DNA from 3 places in the Nocardia halotolerans genome. Region 2 is predicted to be linked to each of the others. Evidence: riboswitches for the same ligand, from Rfam matches in the RefSeq annotation. Region 2 holds a riboswitch; each other region holds the start of a gene.
The links. Region 2 has a riboswitch for S-adenosylmethionine ahead of ACFO5K_RS10035 (bifunctional o-acetylhomoserine/o-acetylserine sulfhydrylase). Riboswitches for the same ligand answer to the same signal wherever they lie in the genome.
Positions count from the first base shown of each region.

Region 1: linked by a shared signal. The riboswitch ahead of ACFO5K_RS02790 (aminotransferase class V-fold PLP-dependent enzyme) and the one ahead of ACFO5K_RS10035 (bifunctional o-acetylhomoserine/o-acetylserine sulfhydrylase) in region 2 are both predicted to bind S-adenosylmethionine.
Region 3: linked by a shared signal. The riboswitch ahead of ACFO5K_RS18095 (rhodanese-like domain-containing protein) and the one ahead of ACFO5K_RS10035 (bifunctional o-acetylhomoserine/o-acetylserine sulfhydrylase) in region 2 are both predicted to bind S-adenosylmethionine.

Region 1 is NZ_JBHSDL010000003.1:38,536-43,858, forward strand. Features, by position in the region: gene ACFO5K_RS02780 (Pls/PosA family non-ribosomal peptide synthetase) at 1-3,265, opposite strand, end outside; gene ACFO5K_RS02785 (MarR family winged helix-turn-helix transcriptional regulator) at 3,420-3,842, opposite strand; SAM riboswitch class IV at 4,001-4,115, shown strand; gene ACFO5K_RS02790 (aminotransferase class V-fold PLP-dependent enzyme) at 4,159-5,323, shown strand, end outside.
Region 2 is NZ_JBHSDL010000012.1:13,100-18,422, forward strand. Features, by position in the region: gene ACFO5K_RS10030 (NADP-dependent isocitrate dehydrogenase) at 1-341, opposite strand, end outside; SAM riboswitch class IV at 697-807, shown strand; gene ACFO5K_RS10035 (bifunctional o-acetylhomoserine/o-acetylserine sulfhydrylase) at 887-2,203, shown strand; gene metX (homoserine O-acetyltransferase MetX) at 2,200-3,345, shown strand; gene ACFO5K_RS10045 (DUF3017 domain-containing protein) at 3,352-3,669, opposite strand; gene ACFO5K_RS10050 (tRNA (cytidine(34)-2'-O)-methyltransferase) at 3,737-4,219, shown strand; gene ACFO5K_RS10055 (DUF167 domain-containing protein) at 4,250-4,474, opposite strand; gene ACFO5K_RS10060 (DUF4349 domain-containing protein) at 4,434-5,323, opposite strand, start outside.
Region 3 is NZ_JBHSDL010000014.1:1,642,524-1,647,846, reverse strand. Features, by position in the region: gene ACFO5K_RS18110 (CaiB/BaiF CoA transferase family protein) at 1-1,054, opposite strand, end outside; gene ACFO5K_RS18105 (DUF456 domain-containing protein) at 1,183-1,665, shown strand; gene ACFO5K_RS18100 (O-succinylhomoserine sulfhydrylase) at 1,783-2,991, opposite strand; gene ACFO5K_RS18095 (rhodanese-like domain-containing protein) at 3,002-3,418, opposite strand; SAM riboswitch class IV at 3,435-3,552, opposite strand; gene ACFO5K_RS18090 (Rv0361 family membrane protein) at 3,598-4,056, opposite strand; gene ACFO5K_RS18085 (FAD-dependent oxidoreductase) at 4,247-5,323, shown strand, end outside.

The sequences.
Region 1 (5,323 bases), on a different contig from region 2:
TCACCATCACCGGCACCAACCGGCAGGTCTCGACGAAGGCGCGCGCCAGCTTCAACCGCAGCGGCGGATCGAACGTGCGTGAGGTGTCGCTGGATTCGGCCGCGCGACGCAACCGCACCGGTGGACTACCCAGCCACGACGACCCCGCCTTGGCCTTGCTCGGCGCGGCCGAGAGCACCGCGACCAGACCGTTCTTGGGTACTCGGCGTCCCGGCGCGGTCATGCCGGAGTTGCCGAGGAAGGCGCGTTTGCCGACCTTCGACTCGCCGATGCGCAGCCAACCGCCGCCGAGTTCGTAACTGCCGATCATGGTGTCGTCGGCCAGGAACGCGCCGTCGGCGACCACGGTGAACTTGGGTAGCAGCAGCACCGTCGACGCCTCGACGTTCTTGCCGATCTTGGCACCGAGCAGGCGCAACCAGACCGGGGTGAGCAGGCTGGCGTAGAGCGGGAACAAGAATGTGCGGGCCGAATCGAGCAGTCGTTCGGTGGCCCACACCTGCCAGCCGGTGCGGCTGCGCACCGGGTGATAGCCCTCGCGCAGGCCGATGCCGAGCAGGCGCACCGCGAGCACGGTGGCGGCGGCGTAGACGGCCAAGCTCAGCAGAGTGGCCACCGGCAGGATGGCGAAACCGCGCAGGGCGGCCGCGCCGATGGTGGTCTGCTCGCGGATGCACCAGGCGATGAAGGTGCCGCCCACGGCCAGGCCGAACACCGGCATCGCGGCCAGCACCATCGATGACAGACCGAACACCAGCAGCCAGTGCCTGGCGCGTTCGGGGGCGTGGTCGGGCCAGCGCCGCGGTGCCTTACCGGTTTTCGCGGCCGGTGAGCCCGCCCATTCCTGTTCGCCCTTGACCTTGCCCGACACCGCCGAGCCGGGCGCGACCTCGGCTCGTTTACCGATCTTGGTGCCGGGCAGCAGGATCGAACGGGCGCCGATCACCGCACCGTCACCGATGGTGATGCCGCCGATGTGCACGCGGTCGCCGTCGACCCAGTACCCCGACAGATCGACCTCGGGTTCCACACTGGCGCCGTCGCCGAGCTCGAGCATGCCGGTGACCGGCGGCAGGCTGTGCAGGTCGACGCCCTTGCCGATCTTCGCGCCGAGCGCGCGGGCGAAGGGCACCATCAGCGGTGCGCCGGAGAGGTTCTCGGCGCCGCTGGCCTCCGAGAGCCGCACCGCGGCCCACAATCGCAGGTGCACTCCGGAGCCGCGGGCGTAGGTGCCGGGGCGGACACCGGCGAGCAGGACGCGCGCGCCGGCCACACACAGCGTCATCCGGCCCAGTGGCGAGATGAACAGTACGAAGGCCAGTGCGATCCACCACCACGACAGCCGCGGCAGCCAGGGCAGTGAACCCGACCAGCCCGCGATGGCCGACACCATCGCCAACCAGGTGACCCATTGCAGGCCGGTGAGCGTGGTGAGCGGCACGGTGGCCAGCACCTGGGTGAGCTGTGCGCGCCGCGGGGTCGGCTCGACGACCCGGGTGTCCACGGCCGCGACCGGGGCGCTGCCGTCGAGCAACTCGACCAGCGAGCCCAGGCGCGGATGGTCGTAGAGATCGGCGACGGTCACGTGCGGATACCGTTCGCGCAGCGCGCCCACCAGTTGCGCCGCCGCCAGCGACCCGCCGCCCACATCGAAGAAATCGGTGTCGAGACCGGTGACCTCGGCGCCGAGGATGGCATCCCACAGTCCGGCCACCCAGGCGGCGGTGCCGCGCAGGCCGTGCTCGGCCGTGTCGTCGGAGCTGGGCAACGGCCAGGGCAGGGCGTCGCGGTCGACCTTGCCCGACGTGCGGGTCGGCAGATCGGCGACCACCGCGAGGCGGGGCACCAGTGGCGCCGGAAGTTGTTCGGCCAGTATCGCTCTGGCCTTCTTCGCATCGAAGTCGGGTCCGGCGCCGGTGAGGTAGCCGACGAGTATCTTGTTGCCGGCCTTGGTGGTCCGGATCGCGGCCGCCGCCCCGCTGACACCGGGCAGATGTTGCAGCGCGTTGTCGATCTCGCCGAGTTCGATCCGGCGGCCACCGATCTTGATCTGGTCGTCGGCACGGCCGAGGAAGATCAGTCCCTCGGGATCGTTGCGCACCAGATCGCCACTGCGATAAGCGCGTTCCCAGCCGAGCGAGGGCAGCGGCGCGTACTTCTCCGCGTCCTTGGCCGGGTCCAAGTAGCGGGCCAGGCCGACGCCACCGATCACGAGCTCCCCGGTCTCGCCCACCGGAACCGGGTTGCCCTGCGGGTCGACGACGGTGAGATCCCAGCCGTCCAGCGGCAGGCCGATGCGGATCGGCATCGTGCCGTCGAGCAGCGCGGCGCAGGCCACCACGGTCGCTTCGGTGGGGCCGTAGGTGTTCCACACCTCGCGTTCGGCGCCACCGGCGAGCCGTTCGGCCAGCTCCGGGGGCACCGCTTCGCCACCGAAGATCAACAGCCGCACCGAGTCCAGGGCCTCGGCGGGCCAGGTCGCGGCCAGTGTCGGCACGGTGGACACGATGCTGATCTCGCGGCGCATCAACCACGGGCCCAGGTCGGCGCCGGTGCGCACCAGGTCACGCGGGGCGGGCACCAGGCAGGCGCCGTGCCGCCAGGCCAGCCACATCTCCTCGCAGGAAGCGTCGAATGCCACCGACAGCCCGGCCAGCACCCGGTCGCCGGGGCCGATCGGGGCGCCGGGCAGGAACAGCCGGGCCTCGGCGTCGACGAAGGCGGCGGCGTTGCGGTGCGTCACCGCAACACCTTTCGGCGTGCCGGTGGAACCGGAGGTGAAGATTATCCAGGCGTCGTCGTCCGGGCTGGGCAGGGTGTCCCAGTCGGAGATGTGGCCGGTGGCGGTGGTGGCCGACTCGATGCCCGCGGCGGTGGCCATCGCGCTCACCCTGGCCTCCCCGAAGACCAGGCGGGCGCGTTCCTCGGGGTCGTCGGCGTCGACGGGCACGTACGCGGCGCCGCAGTAGAGCACCGCCAGAATCGTCACGTACAGCGCCGCGCTGCCCGAGGGCATCCGCACGCCCACCCGGTCGCCCGGTCGCACCCCCGCGTCGGTGAGTTCGGTCATCCTGGCCTCGATCGCGGTGATCAGCTCCAGGTAGGTGAGCACCACCGTGCCGTCGTCGATGGCCGGTGCGTCGGGGTGGGCGAGGGCGGTGCTGGTCAGGATGTCGACCAGGGTGCGCGGCGCGGCGGCCAGATCGGCGCGCAGCAGCGGATCGCGCGGCCGGTCGGCCGGGACCTCAGTGTGTGGCTCGAGCATCGCGCTCAGTCCACCTCTCATCGGTTGACCCCCATCGGTGTCTGTTGTTTCACGGTCGGGTTACCGGAGGGCAAACGGGATGGTCACCAGATGCCAACGGTACTCGGGAGTTGGTGGGGCCGACGGCATCCGCGCGCGCGGGCGTCGGCGCTCGTCACGGGAGCTCGCCGAGGGCGGTGAGCGTGAGCCGGTGCAGGGTGGCGCGTTCGCCTGCGTCGAGGCGGTCCAGTACGCGGGCGGTGGCCTCCGCGATCAGCTTGTCGGTGCGCTTGCACTGTTTGCGTCCGGCCTCGGTGATCCGCAGCCGGTACTTGCGGCGGTCCTTGCCGTCGCGGGTGCGTTCGACCAGGCCCGCGCTTTCCAGCGCGTCGATCAGGCGGACCACTTCACTGCGGTCGATGCCGAGCGCGTCGCCCACTTTCTTCTGCGTCAGGTCGGCGTTCTCGGCGATGAAGGTGAGCACCCAGTGATCGCGCAACGGCAGGTCGATCTCGGCGTGCAGGGCCTTGGTGAGCCGCCCGAGCGCGTACACCGGATAGCGCGGAAGGCCGCGCACGGAGTTCGGGTTCGTGGACATGGCGGCCACTCTAACAAATAGTAGAGAAGCTCAATCATTTGGTGGTGCCATCATGGTGTCGGCAGATGGTCAGGGACGCCACGCGATGAGGGCAATTCAGGGGCAATCGCGAAACGGGTGGTTGACACGCGCCCGGGTCGTCTGCCAACCTCGGTGCAGGTCACGAGTGCCAGCGTTCAGCCCCGGCTTGCTGGTCGGCAACCCTCCTCCGCGGTGGGGTGCTCCGGGTGACGACCAGGCCGGCGTCCGTTGGGGACGCGGCAAGCGCGGACTCACCCCTTTGCGGAACGAGTCCCAGAGCCGACGGGATTTCGTCATGACTGCAGTACTCGACCCCACCTGCGCCCTCGCCACCGTGTCCGGTGCCGACCTGCGCGTCCCGCTGGTGCAAGGCGGCACCAGTGGCTACGTCAACTTCGACCACGCGGCGAGCGCGCCCGCTTTGAAGCAGGTCACCGACCGGATCTCGGCCCTGCTGCCGTACTACGCCAGCGTGCATCGCGGCGCGGGGTACGCCTCCCGGATCAGCACCGAATGCTACGAAGCATCGCGCGGCGCGGTGTCGCGGTTCCTCGACGCCGACGACGACCAGGTGGTGGTGTTCACCCGCAACACCACCGATTCGCTGAACCTGCTGGCCGGCTGCGTGCCGGGGGAGACGGTGGTGCTCGATATCGAGCACCACGCCAACTTCCTGCCCTGGACCGCACACGGCAGGCGGGTGGTGCGGGCCGCCGACACTGTCGAAGAGACCGTTCAGCGTCTGGTCGCCGAGTTGTGCAGCAAGCCGGCCGCGCTGCTCGCGGTGACCGGAGCTTCCAACGTCACCGGCGAGGTACTGCCGTTGGAGCGCCTGGCCACCATCGCCCACCTGTGCGGTGCGCGGCTGCTCGTCGACGCCGCCCAGCTGGCCCCGCACCGGCGGATCTCGTTGCGCGAGACCGGTATCGACTACCTCGCCTTCTCCGGGCACAAGCTGTACGCGCCGTTCGGTTCGGGCGTGCTCGTCGGCCGCCGCGACTGGCTCGACGACGGTGCGCCCTACCTGGCCGGTGGTGGCGCGGTACGCGAAGTCGGTGTGGCACAGGTGGAATGGGCCGTCGCGCCGCAACGCCACGAAGCCGGTTCGCCGAATGTGCTCGGCGCGGCCGCCATCGCCGCCGCCTGCGACGCCCTCGGCGCCATCGATCCCGCCGACCTCGTCGCGCACGAGAGTTTTCTGGCCGACCGGCTGCGTAACGGGTTGAGCGCCATCCCCGGTGTCGAACTGGTCCGCATCTGGTCCGACAGCCCCGACTGCGTGGGCATCGTCGCGTTCACCGTCGCCGGTTACGCCCCCGGCCAGGTCGCCGCCTACCTCTCCGCCGAACACGCCATCGGCCTGCGCGACGGCCGCTTCTGCGCACACCCCCTGCTGGCGAGCCTCGGCCTGGACGCCGCCCTCCGCGCCAGCATCGGCCTCGGCACCACCCTCGCCGACA
Region 2 (5,323 bases):
ATGATGATCGGCGCGCGGAAGATGGTGCCACCCAGGATGTTTCGGATGGTGCCGTTGGGCGAGCGCCACATCTTCTTGAGGCCGAACTCTTTCACCCGCGCTTCGTCGGGGGTGATGGTGGCGCACTTGACGCCCACGCCGTGCTTCTTGATGGCATTGGCCGCGTCGACGGTGACCTGGTCGTCTGTCTTGTCGCGGTACTCGATGCCGAGGTCGTAGTACTCGAGGTTCACGTCGAGATAGGGATGGATCAGCTTGTCCTTGATGAACTGCCAGATGATCCGGGTCATCTCGTCGCCGTCGAGTTCTACGACGGTGCCTTCAACCTTGATCTTGGACATGGATCTTCGTGTCCTCCTCGGTGGGTGCCCTTATTGCACGGCCAGGCGAACACGCTTGTGAGCGGACCCCAGCAGTTCCAACAGACAACGTATATGCCCCGCGTTGTCTGCGGGACGTGTGGTGCAAACAAGACAAGCGTACTGCTGCCCCCGACCTCACCGCGATGCGAGGCCGAACTGTGCGAACTCTTCGAAGCTACCCCGCGCCGATTCCGGGCCGAACGTCGATCGGTGTTTCCGCCGGTGCGGCCCGACCCGCGACACGCGTGCCCGGCGCACCGGTCAGAGAGTGATCTGGGCAATAGTTCGCCGGAAATTTCCGTCGAGGTGAGATCGCCGGTTAACATGTCGGCAAGGTCATGAGTACCAGCGCCAAGCCCCGGCTCGCTGGTCGGCAACCCTCCAGCTGCGGTGGGGTGCTCCGGGTGATGACCGGGCTCTCGAAGGTCGAGAGCAAGCGCGCATTCAGGAGGCCCCCATGTGTTGTTGTCCGTCGATCCGACCCAACTGACGAGACATCCGGCGAACGACCCTGGAGTACTTTCATGACCGACTCTGCCCTGCCCGAGAACTGGTCCTTCGAGACCAAGCAGATCCACGCGGGCCAGGCCCCCGACGCGAGCACCAACGCGCGGGCGCTGCCGATCTACCAGACCACTTCCTACACCTTCAACGACACCGATCACGCCGCGGCGCTGTTCGGGCTCGCCGAGCCGGGCAACATCTACACCCGGATCATGAATCCCACCCAGGACGCGGTGGAGCAGCGGGTGGCCGCGCTCGAGGGCGGTGTCGCGGCGCTGCTGCTGGCCTCCGGACAGGCCGCCGGGACGTACGCGATCCTGAACCTGGCCGGTGCGGGCGACCACATCGTGTCCAGCCCGCACCTCTACGGCGGCACCTACAACCTCTTCCACTACTCGCTGCCCAAGCTCGGCATCGAGGTGTCCTTCGTCGACGACCCCGACGATCTCGAGCAGTGGCGGGCCGCGATCCGGCCCAACACCAAGGCGTTCTTCGGTGAGACCATCGCCAACCCGAGCAGCGCCGTGTTCGACATTCCCGGCATCGCCGGTGTCGCCCACGACAACGGCCTGCCGCTGATCGTGGACAACACCGTCGCCACCCCGTACCTGATCCAACCGCTGACCCACGGCGCCGACATCGTGGTGCACTCGGCCACGAAGTACTTGGGCGGGCACGGCACAACCGTGGCCGGGGTACTCGTCGACGGCGGCACCTTCGACTGGACGGTGCGCGACGCCGAGGGCAATGCCCGTTTCCCCGGTTTCACCGAAGCCGACCCCAGCTATCACGGTGTGGTCTTCGCCGAGCTGGGCGCGCCGGCGTTCGCGCTCAAGGCCCGCGTGCAGCTGCTGCGCGACCTGGGTGCGGCGGTGTCGCCGTTCAACGCGTTCCTGATCGCGCAGGGCATCGAGACGCTGAGCCTGCGGGTGGAACGCCACGTGCGCAATGCCGAAGTGGTCGCGAAGTTCGTCGCCGAGCAGCCGGGTGTCGAGGTCGTGCACTACGCCGGGCTCGAGTCCTCGCCGTGGTACGAGCGCGGACAGCAGCTCGCACCCAAGGGCGTGGGCGCGATCGTGTCCTTCGAACTGGCCGGCGGTGTCGATGCGGGCAAGAAGTTCGTGGACGCGCTCAGCCTGCACAGCCATGTGGCTAACATCGGTGATGTGCGTTCCCTCGTGATTCACCCCGCTTCGACCACGCACGCGCAGTTGACGCCGTCCGAGCAGCTGGCCGCCGGAGTCACTCCCGGCCTGGTCCGGCTCGCGGTGGGCATCGAGGGAATCGACGACATCCTGGCCGATCTGCGGGCCGGTTTCGCGGCGGCGACGACGTGACTGTGAGCACCGAATCGCCGATCACCCGTCCCGGCGCCGGCGCGGCTCTGCTGCCACCGCCGGACGGGCGGCTCGGCGTGGTCGCCATCGGGGATGTGACGCTGGAGAACGGCGCCGTGGTCCCCGATGTGCGGCTGGCGGTGCAGCGCTGGGGTGAGCTCTCGCCCGCCCTGGACAATGTGGTGCTCATCGAACACGCGCTCACCGGTGACTCCCATGTCATCGGTGGGGCGAGCGGTGCGCCCGGTTGGTGGGAAGGGATGGTCGGGCCCGGCGCGCCGATCGACACCGACGAGTGGTGTGTGATCGCGACCAACGTGCTGGGCGGCTGCCGGGGCAGCACCGGGCCGTCCACCCTCGCCCCCGACGGAAAGCCTTGGGGCGCACGATTTCCCGGACTGACCATCCGTGATCAGGTTGCCGCCGAAGCCCAGTTGCTCACGGTGCTCGGCATCGAGCGGCTCGGTGCCGTGGTCGGCGGTTCGATGGGCGGCATGCGGGTGCTGGAGTGGATGATCGAGCTGCCCGAGCGGGTGTCGGCCGCGCTGGTGCTGGCCGTCGGCGCGCGCGCCACCGCCGATCAGATCGGCACCCAGACCACGCAGATGGCCGTCATCACAGCCGATCCGGACTGGCAGGGCGGCAACTATCACGGCACCGGCCGCGCGCCGATGACCGGCATGGGCCTGGCCCGGCGCATCGCCCACCTGACCTACCGCACCGAGGGCGAACTCGACCACCGCTTCGCCAATCAAGCCCAGGGCGATGAGGATCCGTGGCTCGGCGGTCGCTACGCGGTGCAGAGCTACCTGGAGCATCAGGCCGACAAGCTCGGCCAGCGGTTCGATCCGGCCACCTATGTGCTGCTCAGCGAGGCCATGAACCGCCACGACGTGGGTCGCGGGCGTGGTGGGATCGCCGCCGCGCTGGCTTCCACGTCGGTGCCGTGTGTGGTCGGCGGCGTCGACTCGGATCGCCTGTATCCCCTGTACACCCAGGCCGAACTGGCCGAGGGGCTACCTGGTTGCGTGGGTCTCGAGATCCTGCACTCGCGCGACGGGCACGACGGCTTCCTCACCGAGGCGGCCGCGGTGTCGAAGTTGCTCACCGAGACGATGCGGCTGGCGCGGGAGAACCGCTGAGTTCGCTCAGCTGACGTCGAGGGTCAGGGCCAGGAACATGATGGCGCTGCCCACCGCGGCGAGCGCGGCCACGTCGAAGGGCTTGCCGCGCACCGCGAGCAACCCCACCTGCACCGTCGGCAGGCACAGCCGGAAAGCGGCGGCCACCAGGGCGGCGCTGCCGAAGATGAGCGCACCGCGGCGCCACCGGTCCCATGCCACGAACGCGATCGCGATCACGATCAACGCGCTCACCACGGTCATCGGCAGATGACTGCGCAGGTACTGCTGACCCGCACTCAACCGCGCCACGCGATGCTTGCCGGTTGTCTCCGCCTCGTTCACGGTCCCGATTGTTCCAGACGCCGCACCCGGGCACCGGTGAGGCGGCCGGCACGCGGGGCCGCATCACATGAGAGAGTGGTCCGCTGTGCTGCACCTGATCTTTCACGAACCCGTGATTCCGCCCAATACCGGCAATGCGATCCGTTTGGCCGCGGGGACCGGGTGCGCGCTGCATCTGATCGAACCGCTCGGTTTCGACCTGTCGGAGTCGAAGCTGCGCCGCGCCGGACTCGACTACCACGACCTCGCGGTGGTGACCGTGCACCCGGATCTGACCAGCGCCTGGGCCGCGATCGACCCCGGGCGGGTCTTCGCGTTCACGACGCAGGCCACCACCCGTTTCACCGAGGTGGCCTACCGCGACAACGATGCCCTGCTGTTCGGCACCGAACCGACCGGGCTGCCCGCGCAAGTGCTGGCCGACCCGCGGATCACCGACCAGGTGCGCATCCCGATGCTGCCGGGGCGCCGCTCGATGAACCTGTCGAACGCGGCCGCGGTGTCGGTGTACGAGGCGTGGCGACAGCTGGGGTTCCCCGGCGCGGTATAGGCGGCGCGAGCCGGCCGTGGCGACGGCAGCTCAGTCGATGTCGAACCGCTTGAACCGTGCGGTGGCGCCCGCGGTGAGGCGGACAGCGGACTTGGCGACGCCGAAGTGCTCGGCCAGCAGTTCGATCGCGGCCTTGTTGGCCTTGCCCTCGACGGCGGGGGCCCGGACGTAGACGGTGAGGGTGCCGTCGGCGGCGGTTTCGACCAGCGGGCCCTTACGGCTGTTCGGTTTTATCGTCGCCCGCACTGTGGGCACCGGAGGTTCCTTCCTCGCTCGCCTCGGTGGTGGGGGCGATCACCGGGGACGGGGCTGCCGGGGTACGGGCCCGGGTACGGCGGCGCAGCAGTCGGACCACCACCGCTAGCACCGCGCCGAGCACGGCGGCGAACCCGAGCCACGGCACCAGTTTGCCCGTGAAGACCACGGCATCGTGGAGCCAGTCGACGAGTGAATGCCAGCCCGCCACGACACCGTCCCAGAAGGAATCGGCGGCACCGGGGGCTTCCTCGTCCTCGGCGGTGAGAGTGATGGTCAGAGTCGACAACGCCACCTGATCATCGAGGGCACGTTTCTGCGCGGTGAGGCTGTCGAGCTCACCCTGCCTGCTCGACAACGCCTCCTCGGCGGCGATCAGATCGGCGGTGTTGTCCGCCTCGACGATGAGCGCGCGCAACCGGTCGACGGAGGACTGCAGGGCCCGGATGCGGGCGTCGAGGTCTTGCCACTGCATGGTGACGTCGTCGCGGTTGGTGCTCACCCGGGTGAGGGTGCCCACGCCGTCCAGCCCGGAGATGAAGGCCTCGGTCTTGTCAGCGGGCACCCGTACGCTCAGTACCGCGCGCGGGGCCCGCTTGTCGGTGCCGGGCTGTTCGGTGCGGCTGTCGACGCGCCCGGACAGGGCTTGTACCTGGTCGGTGACGGACTCGGCGGCGGCGATCGGATCGTCGGCGGTGATGTCGACCGAACCGGTGACCACCTCCTTGCGGTTCTGATCCGGTGCCGGACTCTCTTTCGCGGGCGCACCCTCCCGGAACCCGGGCACCACGGCCGCCGACGGCGCGTCGAGGGTGGACCGGCCGCCCTGTTCCTGGGTCTCGTCGTTGT
Region 3 (5,323 bases), on a different contig from region 2:
TCGGCGGCGGCGTCGGCACGCTGCCGGGGGTGCGCGAGAAGCGCGGGGCCGGGGCGTGCTGCACCACACCGTCGATCTCCACGAGCCCCGTGCGCGCCACGATGTGCGGGTTCTCGGTGGCCTCGGTGAAGGTGAGCACCGGCGTCGTGCAGGCGTCGGTGCCGTGGAAGATCTCGGTCCACTCGTCGCGGGTCTTGGTCTTGAACCGCTCGGTGAACAGCTTGCGCAACTCCTCCTGGCGGTCCGGGTCGAGCTGCTGGGGCAGGCCTTCGGGGTCGATTCCGAGTCCGGCCAGCAGCTCTTGGTAGAACTGCGGCTCGATCGCGCCGACCGCCATGTACTTGCCGTCGGAGGTTTCGTAGGTGTCGTAGAACGCCATGCCGGTGTCGAGCAGGTTCTCGCCGCGCTCGTCGGACCACAGGCCGACCCCGCGCATGCCCCACACGAAGTGCGAAAGAGCCAGCGCCCCATCGACCATCGCCGCGTCGACCACCTGGCCCTTGCCGGAGTTCTGGCGCTCGAGCAGTGCCGCGAGCACGCCGAACACCAGGAACATCGAACCGCCACCGAAGTCGCCGACCATGTTCAGCGGCGGCACCGGCCGCTCACCCTTGCGTCCGATCGCGTTGAGCACGCCGGTGAGCGAGATGTAGTTGATGTCGTGGCCGGCGCGGTCGGCCATCGGGCCGTACTGGCCCCAGCCGGTCATCCGGCCGTAGACCAGGCGCGGGTTGCGCGCCAGCGCGTCGTCGGGGCCCAGGCCCATGCGTTCGGTGACGCCGGGGCGGAAGCCCTCGAGCAGCACGTCGGCCTTCTCGACCAGGTCGAGGATCTTGGCGACGTCGGCGGGGTCCTTCAGGTTGGCCTCGACGATGGTGCGGCCACGCCACTGCGGGCGTTCGATGAAACCGGGCAGCTGCTTGGGACGCTGCACCCGTACCACGTCGGCGCCGAGATCGGCCAGCAGCAACGCGGCGTGCGGCCCTGGTCCGATGCCCGCCAACTCGACGACCTTGATGCCCGCGAGAGGGCCCTGTCCGGCGGTGGTGCTCACGTGATGACCTCTGTTCGTCGTCGAACGGTATTGACACCCCGACAATAGCGCTGGGATGGCGGCACGGGTAGGGCATGGGCGAGAATTCGACTCAGCGCGACTCGGCGCGACAACGGGAGGACCCGGTAGTGAGTGTGTGGGGTGAGGTCATCGTCGGCCTCGTCATTCTGGTCGGCCTCCTCGGCATCATCGTCCCGATCCTGCCGGGCGTGCTGCTCATCTTCGCGGCCATCGCGGTCTGGGCATTCCTCACCGGCGGCGCCACCGCCTGGACGGTATTCGCCATCGCCTCGGTCGCGCTGGTGCTCACCGGCGTCGTGAAATACACCTGGCCCGGCCGGCGGATGCGGGAGGCGGGCGTGTCCAACCGGGCGCTGCTGATCGGCGCCGTCCTCGGCGTGATCGGCTTCTTCGTCATCCCGATCATCGGCCTGTTCATCGGCTTCGTCCTCGGCGTCTACCTCGCCGAACTACACCGCCTGAAAACCAACGACCTGGCCTGGCCCGCCACCGCGCACGCCCTCAAGGGCGTGGGCCTGTCCATGCTGGTCGAACTGTTCGGCGCCCTGATCGCCTCGGGGGTATGGCTGGTCGGCGCGGTGCTGGCCTGAAGATCCCGTTCCCCGACACAAGCCGCACTCGACCCGCGTAACGCGAGCGATCGTCGCCATGCCGAGCCGTGCCCTACACGGTGCGACCCGGCCACAGAGTGCCGTGAACCGCACAGTTCAGCTCAGGGCGTGGTCGAGGTCGCTCAAAAGATCTTCGAGGTCTTCGAGGCCGACCGAGAGGCGAACCACCCCGTCGGACAAGCCGATCGAGGCGCGGCCCTCGGGGCCCATCGCCCGGTGAGTGGTGGTAGCCGGGTGGGTGATCATGGTTTTGGCGTCACCGAGGTTGTTGGAGATGTCGATGATGCGCAGGCGGTTGAGCACTTCGAAGGCGCGTTTCTTGCCGTCGTCGCCGTGCAGAGCGAAGGTGACGACGGTGCCGCCGCCCGACATCTGCGCCAGTGCCAGGTCGTGCTGCGGATGTGAGGGCAGGAAGGGGTATCTCACCCAGTCGATCGCGGGGTGCGACTCCAGGAACTCGGCGACCCGCAGGGCCGATTCGGTGGATTGGCGTACCCGCAGCGGCATCGTTTCCAGGCCCTTGAGCAGGGTCCAGGCGTTGAACGGGCTCAGGGCGGGACCGGTGTGGCGCATCAGGGTTTTGACGGGGCCGTCGATGTAGTCCTTGGCGCCCAGAATGGCGCCGCCGAGTACCCGGCCCTGGCCGTCGATGTGCTTGGTGCCGGAGTACACCACCACGTCGGCGCCGAGTTCGAAGCCGCGTTGCAGCAGCGGGGTGGCGAAGACGTTGTCCAGCACCACTTTCGCGCCTGCGGCATGGGCCAGCTCGCTGACCTTGCGCACGTCGACGAGGGTCTGCATCGGGTTGGCGGGCGTTTCGAAGAACACGGCCTGGGTGGGCACCGACAGGGCCTGCTCCCACTGCTCGAGGTCGTCACCGTCGACGAAGACGGTTTCGATGCCCCAGCGCGGCAGGATCTCGTTGCATACAACGAAGCAGGAACCGAACAGGCTGCGCGCGGCGACGAGCCGGTCACCGGCCTTCAGCAGGGCGCCCAGCGCGGTGAAGACCGCCGACATGCCAGAGGCCGTGGCGAAGGCGGCTTCGGCGCCGTCGAGCAGGCGGATGCGCTCCTCGAACATGGCCACCGTCGGGTTGCCGAAACGGGAGTAGACGAAGTGTTCGGCGTCGCCGGTGAACGCGGCCTCGGCGGCCTCGGCGCTCTCGTAGACGAACCCCGAGGTCAGATACAGCGCCTCGGACGTCTCGTCGAAACCGGAACGGCGCAGACCGCCGCGCACGCCGAGGGTGGCGGGACCGACCCCCTCGGGCAGTGGCTTGTCGAAAGAACCACCGGTGATCATGCGAGTCTCCTCATGCCTGACGCCACGGCAGGCCGACGGCGCGCCAGCCGGTGCTGCCACGCTGCCCGAACGCGTCGGGGCCGCCCTCGAAACCGTCGAGCACGTTGTAGGACGGGGCGATGCCCGCCGCGGTCGCCACGCCGGCCGCGTGTGCCGAACGCTGACCGGAGCGACACAGGAACACCACGGGCGCGTCGGCGGGGCGGTCGGCGAGCGCCTGTTCGAGCTGCGTGCCGAAGGCGGGGTTGGGCGTGCCGGTGCCGTCGACCCATTCGATGAAGTGCGCCGGGCGTTCGATGGAGCTGGTGTCGGGGATACCGATCCGCTCCCATTCGCCTTCGGTGCGCACGTCGACCAGCACCGCACCCGGATGCTCGGTCAGGATCTCCCATGCCCGCTCGGGGGTGATGTCGCCGGCATAAGTCATGTCGAACCTCCTGCTGAATCCGCTCTTGCCGTGGCGGAACACCCGTCACACGGCCAGGTCGTCACCCGGAGCACCCCACCGCGGAGGAGGGTTGCCGACCAGCGAGCCGGGGCTTGGCGCTGGCACTCGTGACCTTGCGATCTGAGATTGCCCCGGCACAGGTCACCGTGTCAAACGATTCACGGGTTGCACACCAGCCATTCCCCGTCGACGCGGGTCAGGTTCCAGGTGCTCGACTCGGTCTTGCCGTCGAAGGAGACGGTGGCGTCGATTTTGCCGCGATCGCCGTTGACGGTGGGGTTGGAAAAGCCCTTCTTGTCGAGCGTCACCGCTGATTTCGGGCCGCCGAGCCGGTCGCTGAGCCCGGACTTCACCTCGTCGAAGCCCGCGCAGGCGACGCCGGGCGGCGGACGCTGCTCGGTGCGCGCGCGAGCGTCGATATAGTTGGTGACAGCGGCCGCGAGCCGATCGGCCAATGTGACATTTTTCTCAGCGGGCGCGAGCAGTCCGCCGAGCACGATGCCGATGAGCACGACGATCGCGATCGCAGCGGCCGCGACGAACGGGACGACGGACCGCTTGTCGGTCTGATCGACCACGACGGGCGCCTCGTCCGAGCCTGTTTGCTCCTCGTTCATGCTGTAATCCTGTCAGAACCCGCGCGGGCAGCCACACCGCACGCCGGGCGGCCGCAATGCCGCAGCTAGAATCGCCATGATTGCGGTCGGCTGCCGACGTCGATGGCAGCCGCCAATAGCCGGAACGGGACTTAGCCTAAGCTAAGTTGACGCCGACAAATCAGTTCTCGACCAAAGGGTGCGCGTAAAGATGACCGAACAGAGTGCAGCGACCCGCCCGCTCCGCATTGCGATCGTGGGCGCAGGACCGGCCGGTATCTACGCCGCCGACGCGTTGATGAAGTCCGACGCCGAGGTCAGCATCGACCTCTACGAACGCATGCCCGCGCCGTTCGGCCTCATCCGCTACGGCGTGGCCCCCGATCACCCGCGCATCAAGGGCATCATCACCGCCCTGCACAAGGTTCTCGACAAGGACCAGGTGCGCCTGCTCGGCAACATCGACTACGGCACCGACATCACCCTCGACGACCTGCGTCAGTTCTACGACGCGGTGATCTTCTCCACCGGCGCCAACGCCGACCGCGCCCTGCCGGTCCCCGGCATCGATCTCGACGGCTCCTACGGTGCCGCCGACTTCGTGTCCTGGTACGACGGCCACCCCGATGTGCCGCGGGTGTGGCCGCTCGAGGCCGAGAAGGTCGCCGTGCTCGGCGTCGGCAACGTCGCCTTGGACGTGGCCCGCGTGCTGGCCAAGACCGGCGACGAGCTGCTGCCCACCGAGATCCCGCCGAACGTCTACCGGGGCCTGAAGGAGAACAAGGCCGTCGAGGTGCACGTCTTCGGACGCCGCGGCCCCGCCCAGGCCAAGTTCACCCCGCTCGAGCTGCGTGAACTCGACCATTCCCCGACGATCGAGGTGATCGTCGATCCCGAGGACATCGACTACGACGAGGGTTCCGAGGCCGCGCGCCGCAACTCCAAGCAGGTCGACATGGTCGCCAACACCCTCGAGCAGTGGGCGATTCGCGACCAGGGCAACCGCCCGCACAAGCTGTTCCTGCACTTCTTCGAGTCGCCGTCGGAGATCGTCGGTGACAACGGCAAGGTCGTCGGCCTGAAGACCGAACGCACCCAGCTCGACGGCACCGGCAACGTCAAGGGCACCGGCGAGTTCCGGCAGTGGGACGTGCAGGCCGTGTACCGCGCCGTCGGCTACCTGTCGCAGAACATCAACCAGCTGCCCTTCGACGACCAGGCGGGCACCGTGCCCAACGAAGCCGGTCGCGTGATCGCCGACGAGACCGCCGAGGGCAACGCCCGCTTC